DNA from 3 places in the Streptomyces sp. NPDC043861 genome. Region 3 is predicted to be linked to each of the others. Evidence: riboswitches for the same ligand, from Rfam matches in the RefSeq annotation. Region 3 holds a riboswitch; each other region holds the start of a gene.
The links. A riboswitch is a leader RNA that binds a small molecule or an ion and turns the genes downstream of it on or off. The one in region 3 is predicted to bind cyclic di-AMP.

Region 1: another riboswitch for cyclic di-AMP. It lies ahead of AC068D_RS13010 (transglycosylase family protein); the one in region 3 lies ahead of AC068D_RS07595 (M23 family metallopeptidase).
Region 2: another riboswitch for cyclic di-AMP. It lies ahead of AC068D_RS03405 (M23 family metallopeptidase); the one in region 3 lies ahead of AC068D_RS07595 (M23 family metallopeptidase).

What each region holds. Positions count from the first base shown of each region.
Region 1 is NZ_JBWKDP010000004.1:482,262-487,133, forward strand. It holds gene AC068D_RS12995 (Uma2 family endonuclease) at 1-117, opposite strand, end outside; gene AC068D_RS13000 (cytochrome P450 family protein) at 215-1,471, shown strand; gene AC068D_RS13005 (transglycosylase family protein) at 1,601-2,596, shown strand; cyclic di-AMP (ydaO/yuaA leader) riboswitch at 2,855-3,053, shown strand; gene AC068D_RS13010 (transglycosylase family protein) at 3,058-3,726, shown strand; gene eno (phosphopyruvate hydratase) at 4,088-4,872, shown strand, end outside.
Region 2 is NZ_JBWKDP010000001.1:817,438-822,309, forward strand. It holds gene AC068D_RS03385 (aspartate aminotransferase family protein) at 1-344, shown strand, start outside; gene AC068D_RS03390 (helix-turn-helix domain-containing protein) at 406-1,023, shown strand; gene AC068D_RS03395 (DUF6126 family protein) at 1,035-1,181, shown strand; gene AC068D_RS03400 (tyrosine-protein phosphatase) at 1,209-2,021, opposite strand; cyclic di-AMP (ydaO/yuaA leader) riboswitch at 2,735-2,898, shown strand; gene AC068D_RS03405 (M23 family metallopeptidase) at 2,901-3,890, shown strand; gene AC068D_RS03410 (SGNH/GDSL hydrolase family protein) at 4,066-4,857, shown strand; gene AC068D_RS03415 (STM4011 family radical SAM protein) at 4,872-4,872, opposite strand, start outside.
Region 3 is NZ_JBWKDP010000003.1:20,382-25,253, reverse strand. It holds gene AC068D_RS07605 (MerR family transcriptional regulator) at 1-231, shown strand, start outside; gene AC068D_RS07600 (PP2C family protein-serine/threonine phosphatase) at 532-1,671, shown strand; cyclic di-AMP (ydaO/yuaA leader) riboswitch at 1,969-2,104, shown strand; gene AC068D_RS07595 (M23 family metallopeptidase) at 2,116-3,171, shown strand; gene AC068D_RS07590 (PrsW family intramembrane metalloprotease) at 3,341-4,672, opposite strand; gene trmB (tRNA (guanosine(46)-N7)-methyltransferase TrmB) at 4,721-4,872, opposite strand, start outside.

The DNA.
Region 1 (4,872 bases), on a different contig from region 3:
GTCGAGGTCGTCCGCCGTCCACCCACCGGCGGGCGGCACCGGGAACACGTAAGGCTCCTCCCGGTCGTCCGGTTCTTCCCGCCGGTCTTCGGCTGCGGCACTCATCAGCGCTCCCATGCGACGGAGTCTGGCGCGTACGGTCAGCCTACCCAGGGGGAATGCGGAGAGGTCCGCCGAACGAGTGGGCCGACGGGCCGGGCGCTACCGTCGACGCATGCACGACCAGCCGCCCGCCGTCCCCGACGCCCCCGAGCTCTTCACCTGGGAGTTCGCCACCGATCCCTACCCCGCCTACGCCTGGCTCCGCGAGCACGCCCCCGTGCACCGCACCCGGCTCCCCAGCGGGGTCGAGGCCTGGCTGGTCACCCGGTACGGCGATGCGCGACAGGCACTCGCGGACCAGCGGCTCAGCAAGAATCCCGCACACCACGACGAGCCGGCGCACGCGAAGGGGAAGACGGGCATCCCGGGGGAGCGCAAGGCGGAGCTGATGACGCATCTGCTGAACATCGACCCGCCCGACCACACCCGGCTGCGCAGACTGGTCTCGAAGGCGTTCACCCCGCGCAGGGTGGCCGAATTCGCCCCGCGCGTGCAGGAGCTGACGGACCGGCTCATCGACGGCTTCGCGGACAGGGGGAGCGCCGACCTCATCCATGAATTCGCGTTCCCGCTCCCCATCTACGCCATCTGCGACATGCTCGGCGTCCCGCGCGAGGACCAGGACGACTTCCGGGACTGGGCCGGGATGATGATCCGTCACGGAGGGGGGCCGCGCGGGGGAGTGGCGCGCTCGGTGAAGAAGATGCGGGGCTATCTCGCCGAGCTGATCCACCGCAAGCGCGAGAACGCCGGTGACGACCTCATCTCGGGGCTCATCAAGGCCTCGGACCATGGCGAGCACCTGACCGAGAACGAGGCCGCGGCCATGGCCTTCATCCTTCTCTTCGCGGGTTTCGAGACGACGGTCAACCTCATCGGCAACGGTGTGTACGCACTGCTGCGCCACCCCGAGCAGCGCGCGCGCCTCCAGGCGTCCATCGCCGCCGGGGAGACCGCTCTGCTGGCCACCGGCGTCGAGGAACTCCTCCGCTTCGACGGGCCCGTGGAGCTCGCCACCTGGCGGTTCGCCACCGAACCGCTGACCCTCGGCGGGCAGGACATCGCGGTCGGCGACCCCGTCCTCGTCGTGCTCGCCGCGGCCGACCGGGACCCGGACAGATTCCTCGACCCGGATGTGCTCGACCTCTCCCGACGGGACAACCAGCACCTCGGGTACGGGCACGGCATCCATTACTGCCTCGGGGCACCGCTCGCCAGGCTGGAGGGGCAGACCGCACTGGCGACTCTGCTGACCCGTCTGCCCGACTTGCGACTTGCGACGGATCCTTCCGATTTGCGGTGGCGTGGGGGGCTCATTATGCGTGGATTGCGCACTCTGCCCGTTGAGTTCACACCCCAGAGTTTCTGACGCTCCATCAGAACTGTGACTTTCACGTGATCTCCGCTGCATCGACTTGTGACTCGCGTTCGAATGCGGCTACGTTCACCGTCAACTCGGGACCCTCCAGTTCCGCGTCGTCGCACGAAAGGCCACTGCATGCTCTCCGGGAACGGTCGGCACCGCCGCCCCCGTCAGGCTCCCGCCCTCATCGTCGCTGCGGGGGTGACCGGATCGGCCATCGCGATCCCGCTGCTCGGTGCGGGTTCCGCTTCGGCCGCAGACACCGCCACCTGGAACCGGGTCGCGGACTGCGAGAGCGGCGGTATGTGGAGTGCCGATCTCGGAAACGGCTACTACGGCGGATTGCAGCTCTCCCAGGCGGACTGGGAGGAATTCGGCGGTACGGCGTACGCCCCGCGCCCGGATCTCGCCAGCCGCTCGCAGCAGATCGCGGTCGCGGAGAAGGTACTCGCCGCCAAGGGCCCCTCGGCGTGGGCGAGCTGCGCCGCGATCACCGGGCTGACGACCGGCGGGGTCAAGGCCGATGTCGACCCGGGTGCGACCGCCGGCGCGACGGGCAGCACGCTCGGCTCCGAGGACGACACCGACACAGTGGACCCGCCCTCCTTCGGTGACGGCAGGGACGCCGTCACGACGGAGCCTTCGGACTCGGCCGCGCCCGAGTCGCCGCAGCCGTCCGGGGAGCCCTCCGGCGACTCCACGACGTCGCCCGAGGCCGCGGAGCCGGCCGGGGGAGTGGAGGACGAGCCGAGTGCGTCCGGGTCCACCGGCCCCGCCGAGGATGTGAGCAGCGACACCGACACGGACGCCGACGCGGACAACGGTTCCGGGAAGCATCGTGGCGCCCCGGCCCCCGAGGAGGACGAGGCGGGCAATTCGGGCAATGAGCGTGAATCAGGTCGCCACGCCTCACGAGGTGACGGATCGGCACGAGATGCCGCCGAGGCGACGGATGAGTACACCGTCCGCCCCGGTGACAACCTCTCGGCGATCGCCGACGCGAACGAGGTGCCGGGCGGCTGGCCCGCGCTCTACGAGGCGAATGAGGAGGTCGTCGGATCCGACGCCGACCTCATCCTCCCTGGCCAGAGCCTCGATCTGAACCTGGATGAGGGTCAGTTGAAGGAGTAGTTGGGGTGCTTATGTCCGCTTCTGTGCAAGTGAGACATGAGTCTCTTCCGGTCAACTGACCCCGGATGCCTGCCAAGTAGGGCCATCCCGTCCCTCACCTGCGAAAACGGACATCCGTCCTTGGTGGTTATGGGTGATTTCTCCCCGATGTTCATCTTTGAACATCGGGGAGACGTGTGTTTACGGTCTGACCGCTCGCCATCGCGGGCCCCGTCGACCGTCACGCCGAATCCTGCCGTCGGTCGGGGGGAACAGTCGTCGCGTCATGCGCCGTAGGCAGGAGCGGGGGACCCAAGGTAGGTGCCGTACCCGCCCGATGAGGGAGGGCACGGCTTGGGGTGAAGCCGCGCGCAACTCGCGCGGCCGGGCAAATCGTTCCCGAGTTCCTGACGGAACCGGGGACACCCCATCGGCCCGAACCCGACAGCTCACCTCGCAGGCGTCGGTGAGGGGATGACTCCATGCTGCTTTCCGGCAAGGGCAAGCACCGCCGTCCGACCGCGTTCCACCGCACCACCCGCGTCGCCGCACTCGCGGGCGTCACCGGTGCTGCCATCGCCGCGCCGCTCATGGCCTCCGGCACCGCGTCCGCCGCGACCGCTTCCGAGTGGGACGCCGTCGCCCAGTGCGAGTCCGGTGGCAACTGGTCCATCAACACCGGCAACGGCTACTACGGCGGTCTGCAGTTCTCGGCCTCCACCTGGGCCGCGTACGGAGGCACGGCGTTCGCCTCCACCGCCGACCAGGCCTCCAAGGCCCAGCAGATCCAGATCGCCGAGAAGGTCCTGGCCGGCCAGGGCAAGGGTGCATGGCCGCACTGCGGCGTGGGTCTGTCCAACGCCTCGTTCGACGGCGGTGCCGCCGAGGCCCCCGCCCCGAAGCCCGCCAAGCCCAAGGCCAAGGCGCCCGCCCCGAAGCGTGCCGAGGTCCCGACCACCCGCTCCGAGCGCCCCGCCGCCCCGGTCAAGAAGGGCGACGGCGAGTACAAGGTCAAGGCCGGCGACACCCTCAGCAAGATCGCTGAGGAGAAGAAGGTCAAGGGCGGCTGGGAGAAGCTCTTCGAGCTGAACAAGGAGATCATCGACGACGCCGATGTCATCCACCCCGGGCAGCTCCTCCACCTGAGCTGACCCCACCAGGCTCCGGGGCCCCCGCACAGCGGGGACTCCCCGCCCCGGAATCAGGGGACACCGTCGTCCCCAGGGGATCCCGTCGCCCGGTGGACCCGGCGGACCACCGGGCGACGCACCCCGTCCCCCAGCTCTCCCCGGCCAGGCGCGCCTTCCCGTACGTTCCCCCGCAGCCCTGCGGGGGAAGGGAGGCGCCCCCAGGCCGGGGTTTCTGTCTGTTTCATTCCCTTTTTCGTCCCACGGGGCGGGCACCGGCTGGCCGAGGCTCCGGAGCCGGTTAGGCTCATGTCGCAAGGCCAGGGCGACCCTGCGCTGACCCTGCTCCGCTTGCGTCACTCTTAGCGTCACATCCCAGAAGGAGATGCTCGTGCCGTCCATCGACGTCGTCGTAGCCCGGGAAATCCTGGACTCCCGAGGCAACCCCACGGTCGAGGTCGAGGTTGGCCTCGACGACGGCAGCACCGGCCGTGCTGCCGTTCCCTCCGGTGCCTCCACCGGTGCGTTCGAGGCCATTGAGCTCCGTGACGGAGACCAGAACCGCTACCAGGGCAAGGGCGTCGAGAAGGCCGTCCTCGCCGTCATCGAGCAGATCGGCCCGGAGCTCGTCGGTTACGACGCCACCGAGCAGCGTCTGATCGACCAGGCGATGTTCGATCTGGACGCCACCGACAACAAGGCGTCCCTCGGTGCCAACGCCATCCTCGGTGTCTCCCTGGCCGTCGCCCACGCCGCTTCCGAGGCCTCCGACCTCCCGCTCTTCCGCTACCTGGGCGGCCCGAACGCGCACCTGCTGCCGGTGCCGATGATGAACATCCTGAACGGCGGCTCGCACGCCGACTCCAACGTGGACATCCAGGAGTTCATGATCGCGCCGATCGGTGCGGAGTCCTTCTCCGAGGCGCTCCGCTGGGGCACCGAGGTGTACCACACGCTCAAGAAGGTCCTGAAGGAGCGCGGCCTGTCCACCGGCCTCGGCGACGAGGGCGGCTTCGCCCCGAACCTGGACTCCAACCGCGAGGCCCTCGACCTGATCCTCGAGGCCATCAAGCAGGCCGGTTACGCGCCGGGCAAGGACATCGCCCTCGCGCTCGACGTGGCCGCCTCCGAGTTCTACAAGGACGGCAAGTACCTCTTCGAGGGCAAGGA
Region 2 (4,872 bases), on a different contig from region 3:
TGCTGAAGGAGGTCCGTGGACGGGGACTGATGATCGGCATCGAGTTCGGCAGGCCGTCGTCCCTGAGACTGCGCAGCCACTGGACCATGCTGCAGGCCGCCCGCAAGGGTCTCTTCGCGCAGATGGTGGTCGTGCCGCTGCTGCAGAAGCACCGCATCCTCACCCAGGTCTCCGGGGACCGGCTGGAAGTGATCAAACTGATTCCGCCCCTGGTCATCGGAGAGGGCGAGGTCGACCGGTTCGTCCAGGCCTTCACCGCCGTGATGGACGATGCGCACGCCGGCAGCGGGCTGATGTGGGACTTCGGAAAAACGCTCGTACGGCAGGCAGTGGGCGACCACTGAGTCTCTTTGCCTCTCGGGCAAAAAATTTGCCCGAGAGGAAAGATCCTGGCCCAATGGGGGCATGAGTCCTTCTGCCGGACAGTCTGCCGGGCGAACCGATGCACCGACGGCGGACGAGCTGCCCGATGTCGCACCCCGGCTCCGCGAGCTGCGCCGCCGCCGGGGTCTCACCCTTGAGGCCGCCGCCCAGCGCGCCGGTCTCTCGCCCGCCCATCTGTCCCGGCTGGAGACCGGCAACAGGCAGCCTTCGCTGCCCATGCTGCTCGCCCTGGCCCGGGCCTACGGTACGACGGTCGCCGAACTGCTCGGTGAGCTGCCGCCGGAGCGTGACGCGGTCGTCCGGGGCGGGCGGATGGGGCCCGCCGCGGCCGACGGCTGGGCCTACCGAAAGGCGGGCGGGAGGGGCCGCGCCATGCAGGCCCTGCGGGTGCATGTGCCGTACGCCACCCAGGGAGACCTGGTACGGGTGCATCCGGGCGAGGAGTGGCTGCACGTGCTGGAAGGCAGGCTGCGGCTCGGCCTCGGCGACAGCGTGCACGAGCTCGAACCGGGGGACAGCGCCCACTTCGACTCGCTCACGCCGCACCGGATCACCTCGGCCACCCGGCAGGGGGTCGAGCTGTTGTTCGTCCACACCCTGTTGCAGAGCCCCGACCCGCACGCGCATCCGCACAGCTGAGGAGATCCGTCATGCCGGAGAAGCCGTCATCCAGCCGGGACGCGCACCAGGAGCAGAAGTTCCCGATCGGGCTGATCGTGCGACTGTTCGCGTACCTGGTCGCGGGCCATCTGTTCGCGGCCTTCCTCTACCTGCTGTTCACCGTCGGCGGCAAGTGACCATGCTGCGCGACGGCCGGAAGGGGTTCAGACGGAGCCGTCCAGCAGCCGTTCGCGCAGCTGCTCACGTGTCCCGGGCGAGATCTTGAGCCCGTCGGAGAGATAGCGCTCGGTGGTGCCCCAGGTCTCCTCGATGGTCTCGAACGCCGCCGTCAGATACTCGGCGCGGGCGTCGAAGAGCGGGCTGAGCAGCTCCATGACCTCCGGCGACATCCCGGCCGGGGAAGTGTCGCTGCGGCGCACCTTGTAGCGTCGGTGCGGGTCGTTCGACTTCAGATAGTCGGCCTCGACGGCATCGCGCTCGACCCCCACCGCGAGCAGCGAGACCGCGATCGACAGTCCCGCGCGGTCCTTGCCCGCCGCGCAGTGCATCAGCGCCGGAACACTGTCCTCCGCCAGTGCATGCAGCACCCGGCTGTGCTCGGCCGTCCGCGTCTTGATCATCATGCGGTAGGAAGCCGTCATCCGGCCGGCCGCCTTGCCGTCGGCGAGGATCGACCTCAGCTGGTCGATGTTGCCGTCGCGCACCATCCTCCAGAACTCGGCGCCGTCGGCCGGATCGCTGAGCGGAATGTTCAGGTTCCGCACCCCGGGCAGCTCGACGTCCGGGCCCTCCAGCTTGTGGTCGGCGGCATTGCGGAAGTCGAAGATCGTGTGGAGCCCGAGAGAGGCGAGGAAGGCGGCATCGCTCGCGGTCGCGTGCGCGAGGTGACCGCTGCGGAAGAGCCGTCCGTACCGCACCTGCCGCCCGTCCACGGTCGGAAGCCCGCCCACGTCCCGGAAGTTGCGCACGCCGGAGAGCTCGGGTTCGGTCGACGGGACCTGTGGCAGCTGCGTCACGGGGGCTCCTCCGTGTCTGCGGTCGGCACTGCTCGCCGACGATGGCGCGCTCCGACCATACGACATTGATTCCTCAGGCAATCATCTCGGCTATGCCTGTATGAGCGCTCCCTCGAGTACGGAATCTGCTCGATAATGTTCCACTTTGTGTGGATGTGATGGGCTGGTCCGGTCAGGTGATCGTGGAGGCCGAACGCGGTCGCGTGCTCGACGCGCCGCGGACGTCCGGCCGCCGGCTCCCCCTCCTGTCGTGCGGGCGGGGGAGCCTCGCCGGGTGCCGGGCTTTCGGGGCTGGCGCTCCACGGGTGGGGTGCCGTCCGTCGTGATCCAGTCGCGCCGTGGCGCCCGGGCTCGAGGGCGTGCGGGGGGAGGGGGGATCTGGCGAAGTTGTCCATTGAGTGGAGCAACGGCGCAATCTGACACTAATGAGGCATCTGTCCGTATTGGGTGATTTCGCATAACGCGCCCCGGTTGCAAGGGAGATGGGCGCCGTACCGTGAGCGGGATCATATTCGTGACGGTCTGTCGTCGTGCGCCGGAATCAAGTCCCCTTGTCCATAAGGAAATCGAAGATCCGTAATCCACGGAGTGTCACCGGAAAATCCGTGTTGGTATCGCGCGGGTGAATGTCGGGCGATTGAGGTGGCTTGTACCCCCGCCAAGGCTCGCTTACGGTCGCCGCAATCCGGTCGGATCGCCCAATCCTGCCGCCGTCCGGAATATCGCACCCATCCACGTGTGGCAGGAGCGGGGGACCCAGGTAAGTCCGCCGGCCGGGAGTTCCGGACGGCTAGGGGTGAAGTCGCGATGCATACGCGGCCGGGCATCTCCAGCCCGAACCCGACAGCTCACCTCGCAGGCGCCGGAGAGGAATTCGCCATGCCCGCAAAGGGTAAGCACCGCCGTCCGAGGACCAACCCGTTCACGCGCGGATTCGCTGCCGCCGGCACCGGTGGCGCCGTCATCGCACTCCCGCTCATCGGCGCCACCGGTGCGCACGCCGCGGAGAAGTCGGCTCCCGCCGTGAGCCCCGAGCATGTCGCCTCCGTCACCTCCGTCGCCCAGAAGGCTGCCCCTCAGGCGCCCAAGGCGGGGAAGGTCCCCACGACCTACACGGTCGTGGCGGGTGACTATCTGTCGAAGATCGCCGTGGCGCAGGACGTCAACGGCGGCTGGAAGAAGCTGTACGCCGACAACCGTGAGGCCGTCGGTGAGAACCCGTCGCTGATCCACCCGGGTCTCAAGCTCACGATCGGGGCCAAGGCCGCCCCGGCCGAGAAGAAGGCTCCCGTCGAGCGCAAGGCGCCGGCCGAGAAGAAGGCTCCCGTCGAGCACAAGGCGGCGGCTCCGGCGAAGCAGGAGCGCCAGGCCGCCCCGGCCGAGCGCGCCGCACGCAGCGCCGAGCGCCCCGCTGCCGCTCCCGCTGCGGCTCCTGCCGCCGCCCCCGCCGCACAGGCCAAGGTCACGGGCTACACCGCTCCGGTCACCGGTGGCATCAGCACCTCCTACCGGACGCCCGGTGCCATGTGGTCCAGCGGCTACCACACGGGTCTCGACTTCATCGCCTCCATCGGCACCTCGGTCAAGTCCGTCGGCCCCGGCACCGTCGTCTCGGCCGGCTGGGCCGGCGCCTACGGCAACCAGGTCGTCATCCAGCACAGCGACGGCACCTACTCGCAGTACGCGCACCTCTCCTCCCTTTCGGTCTCGGCCGGCCAGAGCGTGCGTGGCGGTGAGCAGATCGGTCTGTCCGGTTCCACCGGCAACTCCACCGGCCCGCACCTGCACTTCGAGATCCGCACGACGCCGAGCTACGGCTCGGACATCGACCCGCTCGCCTACCTGCGAGGGCACGGCGTGTCGATCTGAATCTGACGTAACGTCAGTGAAGTCCGCCGCCCCTTTCCTGACGGAGGGGCGGCGGACTTCTGTGTGCCGCCCTATTCCCACTTTGCGAGAAACTGACCTGGTGGTCTATGTCACGCCACGTCAACCCCTCCCTACGGTGGCGTAGGTCACTTGATGCCGTGAATGATGTCGTGACGTGGCAGACGATTCGAGATCAACGATGAATGGCGTATTCGGGTCGTACGCGGCGGTCGGTGACAGTTTCACCGAGGGCGTCGGAGACCCCGGACCCGAGGGGCAGTTCGTAGGCTGGGCGGACCGCCTCGCGGTGCTCCTCGATGACCGCGTACCGGAGCACACATTCCGCTATGCCAATCTCGCCGTGCGCGGCAGGCTCCTCGACCAGATCGTGGAGGAACAGGTCCCCCGTGCGAAGGAACTGGCCCCCGACCTGGTGACGTTCTGCGCCGGCGGAAACGACATCATCCGGCCCGGCACCGACCCCGACGACGTCGCCGAGCGCTTCGAACGCGCCGTCGCCGACCTCACCGGCGTCGTCGGTACCGTTCTGGTGACCACCGGCTTCGACACCCGGGGCGTCCCCGTGCTCCGTCATCTGCGCGGCAAGATCGCCACCTACACCGCGCATGTGCGTGCCATCGCGGACCGGCACGGTTGCCCGGTCCTCGACCTGTGGTCGCTCAAGTCCGTCCAGGACAGGCGCGCCTGGGACGGCGACCGGCTCCACCTCTCGCCCGAAGGCCACACCCGGGTGGCGCTCCGCGCCGCTCAGGTGCTCGGCATGGAGGTACCCGCCGACCCCGACCAGCCGTGGCCCCCGCTGCCGCCGCGTGGCACGCTCGAGGTCCGGCGCGACGACATCCACTGGGCGCGCGAATACCTCGCACCGTGGATCGGCCGTCGGCTGCGCGGCGAATCGTCAGGCGATCATGTGGAGCCGAAGCGCCCGGATCTGCTTCCGCTCTGAGCTCTCCGCCCGCCC
Region 3 (4,872 bases):
GCAAAGGGTCTCGCACCGGACAGCGACGAGGCGCAGGCCATTGCGCAGCGGCAGATCGAGTGGCTGTCGGTGACGGTCGCGCCGACGAGGTCGTACGTCATCGGGCTCGGCGAGATGTACGTCGCCGACCCGCGCTTCACCGAGAACTACGACCGGCACGGGGAGGGCACGGCGGTCTTCGTGCGCGATGCGATGAAGGTGTACGCGGAGCGCCACCTCAGCGACGACTGAGGCGTGGCTGTCAACCGCTCGGCGGCGATCGAGGCGCGACCGCCCGCGCGGCAGCAACGGCCGGCTGCGGAGGCCGGCACCCGGTGACGACCGGGTTCGCCGCCGCACCGCTGCTCGCCGCCCCGGCCGCAGGGTCACCAGGAGGGCCCCCTGGTGTCCCCGGAACCGGAACGGCAGGACGTACTCTCGTGGGATAGCCCGGTTGGCCGACGGCGATGAGCCGCGCGGCGCGGCTCCGGCCAGCCTGGATGGGGCGCGGTACCGTCCGCAGCGGTGGGTGGACCGGGCAGGAGACCACTGGTGGCGCAGACAGAGGGCGACGGCGGGCGGCAACGGCGCAACGGCGGCCGGCGGCTGGTCCTGCTGCTGCCCTGGCTGGTGATCGCCATCGGGGTCGTCTTCGATCTGGTGACCCCGGAGTCGTACCGGGCATCGCCGCTCTTCGCCGCCGCACCGTTGCTCGCCGCCCCGTTCTTCTCCTGGCGCGGCACTCTGGTCGCCGCCGTCGCCAGCGTCGCCGTCGTGATCGGGCTGCACGTCTACAACGGCACCCTGAGCCAGGTGCCGGCGACGACCGAGACGCTGACCGTGTTCACGGTCTCCGGTCTCGCTCTCTACATCAACCATGTCCTGCGCCGAAGCGGCCAGCGCCTGGCATCCGCACGTGTGATCGCGGAGGCCGCCCAGCGGGCCGTGCTCCCCACGCCCAGAGAGCGCATCGGCGGGCTGCACATCGCCGCCCGTTACGAGGCGGCGCAGGAGGACGCCTTCATCGGCGGTGACCTCTTCGCCGTGCAGGACACCCCGTACGGCGTGCGTCTGGTGGTCGGGGACGTGCGGGGGAAGGGGCTGGACGCGGTCGAGACGGTGGCCGTGCTGCTCGGGGCGTTCCGGGAAGCGGCGGAACAGGAGCCCTCGCTGGAGCGGGTCGCGCAGCGGCTGGAGCAGGCACTCGCCCGAGAGGGTGCCCACGGCCTGGATGCCGTCGAGGGGTTCACCACCGCCGTGCTCGCCGAGATCCCGCCCGGGAACGGACAGGTCCGCGTGGTCAACCGCGGCCATCCGCCGCCGCTCGTGCTGCATGCGGACGGTTCCCTGGCCCTGCTGGAGCCCAGCAGGCACGCGCTGCCGCTGGGTATGGGCGATCTCGGTCACTGGACGGACGTCGTGGACGAGGTGCCGTTCCCGCCCGGGGCGACCCTGCTGCTCTACACCGACGGACTGTCCGAGGCGCGCGACGCCCACGGCGCCTTCTACGACGTGCGCGTACGAATGGGCGGCCGTATCTTCCCCGGCCCCGACGAACTGCTGGACTCGGTCATCGACGACGTGCGGCGTCACACGGGCGGCGGAACGACGGACGACATGGCCCTGCTGGCCGTCAGCAGACCCGGGGCGCGGCAGCCCGAGCAGCGTCGTGTGATGCCGGTGGTGCCCTGAGCGGCTCGCTGCTGTCCGCGCCCTGAGCGACGTCGTGTGATGCCGGTGGTGCTCCTGTTCAGGCCGCCGCGACGGAGCGTGACCGAAGGGCAGCCCTCCGCATAACATCTGACGAACAGTCAGGAGCGGAGTCTCGGGTGAGAGGGAGTCAACTCGCCCGATTTCTTCATGTTCTGGGTGGAAAGTTCGCACCCGAAGCGTCAAACGATCAACCGGAACAGCTTGGAATAGGCCCCCCGTGTCTATTAACGTTCGATAACGCAGCGCGGTCGTCCCAGCCGTCGCAAGAGACGGCTCCGTGCGCACGCGCCGAATCCCGTAAGGGAACCGGGGAACCACCTTTTGGGGTGAATCGGGCACTTCGCGGTGCTCGTAGGAGACCTTCCTGCTCCGAACCCGTCAGCTAACCCGGTAGGCGAGAAGGAAGGAAAGGAGCACGCCTCCGTGGCGTCCAACGAGCCTGCCCTCCAAGAGCCGCCCACCACCGAGTGGGTCCCCACCGCAGAGTGGGCCCCGGCCGCCGGGACGGAGGAGTGGAACCCGACCGAGGAGACCGTCCGCCCGGTCCGTGGCAGGCACCGCGTCGTCAAGCAGCGCAATGGACTCGCCCGTAGCTCCACCGTCCTCGGAGTCGGTGTCATCGCTGCGGTGGGTGCGGGTGGCATGGCCACCGCGCAGGACAAGCCGGCGGTCTCGATCTCCCTGCCGGACACCATCACGGACAACCTCCCGGACGCCAAGTCGCTGCCGGGTGTGGGTTCCCTGATCTCTGACGACTCCGACGAGCAGGGCGAGGAGCGGAACGAGGCCCCGCTCACGGCCATGTCCGTCGCCGACACGGCGTCCGCAACCGGCACCCAGCAGGGCGGCGGCTCGGGTGAGGCGCTGCGCGCACGCATTCTCCAGCAGGCCGAGCAGCAGCAGGCCGAGGCCGAGGCCGAGGCGAAGGCCGCCGCGGAGAAGGCCGCTGCCGAGCAGGCCGCGGCGGAGGCGACGAAGCAGCAGACGGCAGCCGAGGCGGAGGCCGCCGAGGCGAAGAAGAAGGCGGAGGAGGAGGCGGCACGCAAGGCCGAGGCCGAGCGGCTCGCCAAACTCGCCGCGAGCTACTCCCTGCCGACGTCCTCGTACACGCTCACGTCGACCTACGGTGAGTCGGGCTCCATGTGGTCCTCCGGCTATCACACCGGCCTCGACTTCGCGGCCCCGACCGGTACGCCCGCCAAGGCCGTGCACGGCGGAACCGTCAAGTCGGCGGGCTGGTCGGGCTCGTACGGCTACCGCATCGTGCTGGAACTGGAGGACGGCACCGAGGTCTGGTACTGCCATCTGTCCTCGATGACCGTCGGCGCAGGCCAGCAGGTCGCCACGGGCGAGACGATCGGGCGTGTGGGCGCCACGGGCAATGTCACCGGCCCGCATCTGCACCTCGAGGTGCACACGCCGGGCGGCGCCGGGGTGGACCCGGCGGCGTGGCTGCGGGACAAGGGCCTCAGCGTCTGACGCCGCTTCCTCGCACGACCCCGGCGGGTGCACACGTCCCGCTGCTAAGGGCAGGGCCCTGGGGCCTCCCGTTTGAATCCTGCCGGGCGTGCGTGCCCCGGTACGCACGCTCGCCGCGTTGTCGTCGGTCGCCCATGCTCCGCGTGGGCGGCCCTTCCCGACAGGCCGGCTACGCCCGGTACGGGTTGTACCCGTCGTAGTCCAGATAGGGCGGCGGCGTCCGTGCCCGGCCCGTCGCCTGGGCAGCGTAGGCCAGTGCCGGGGACGCGACGTGCTTGCGCTGCCAGAGATGGTGGAGCAGCTCCTGCTCGCGTGCCACGAAGTCCGGGCCCGCGGTGCCGCGGTGGGCACGGTGGCGCAGGAAGGCCAGGGAGGTCGCGAAGGCCTCGTACTCGGATACCGTCCGTGCGGCCGCATGGCCGTGCGTGCGGCCCGCCATGTCGCGGGCCATCGTGCGCGCCCGCATCGAGGAGAGGGCGAGCGGCTCGGTGGGGGAGAGCCAGCCCGCCGCCGCGTACGCGGGGAGCTGTGCCTCGACCGTGCGCAGCTCCCGCTGCCGGGTCCAGATCGCCAGCCAGGTCAACAGCGCGAAGGCCGGCACCATGAACAGCGCGTACACGGCGTAGAACCCCCAGGGGCCGAACACGCCCGAGCCGTTCCACAGCGCGTGCATGCCCATCGCGAGGGCGAGGCCCAGCAACGGCAGCGCGGTCCTGCGGAACTTCCTCCGCCGGGCGGTGAGCGCCGCGAGACCGAAGCCGATGCCCGTCAGCACGGTGAAGAGCGGGTGCGCGAACGGCGACATCACGATCCGCACGAAGAAGGTCGCCGCGGTGACGGATGCGAAGCCCGAGCGGCCGAACTCCTGGTCCTCACCGAACGCATTGCCGAGGTAGAGGATGTTCTCGGTGAAGGCGAAGCCGGTGGCGGTGAAGCCGGCCACGACGACGCCGTCGACGACGCCGGTGAAATCCCGCTTCCGGAAGACGAAGATGAGCAGGATGGCGGCCGCCTTCGCGCTCTCCTCGACGAGCGGCGCCACGATGGTCGCGCCGATCGTGTCCGCAGAGGTGGGATCCGCCGTTGCGGTGGCTATCCACTGGGTCGCGAACGAATTGGCGATGATCGCGACGAGCGCGGCGGCGCAGGCCCCCCAGGCGAAGGCGAACAGGAGATTCCGCCAGGGGCCCGGCTCGACGCGGTCCAGCCACCGGAACGCTGCCATCAGCAGCGGCACGGGCAGCAGCGCCAGGCCGAGGCCCACCAGAAGACCCTCGGTACCGGTCTGTTCGCGCACCAGCGCGAGGATGACCAGTCCCGAGAGCGCGAGCAGGGTGATCACGGTCCAGGCGCGCAGTGCCCTGCCGCGCCAGAAGGCGCGGCGAGGTTTGTAGCGCCAGCGCGCACGCTCCGGCACCGCGTCGAACAGCGGCTGTTCGCCGCACGCCGGTACGGCGGGATGCGGCGCTGTCGGATGCTGCTGCGGGGACCAGTCGGACACCCGACGACCCTAACGAGGGACACCGACAGCGCGCGACGGCGTCACGGGCTATCGGCCGCTGCGGCGGAACAGCAGATCGTGCACGACATGCCCCTTGTCGAGGCCCTGGCCCTCGAACCGGGTGAGCGGACGGAAGGCGGGCCGGGGCGCATAGCCGCCGTCCTCCTGGGTGTTCTCGAAGTCGGGGTGCGCCGAGAGAA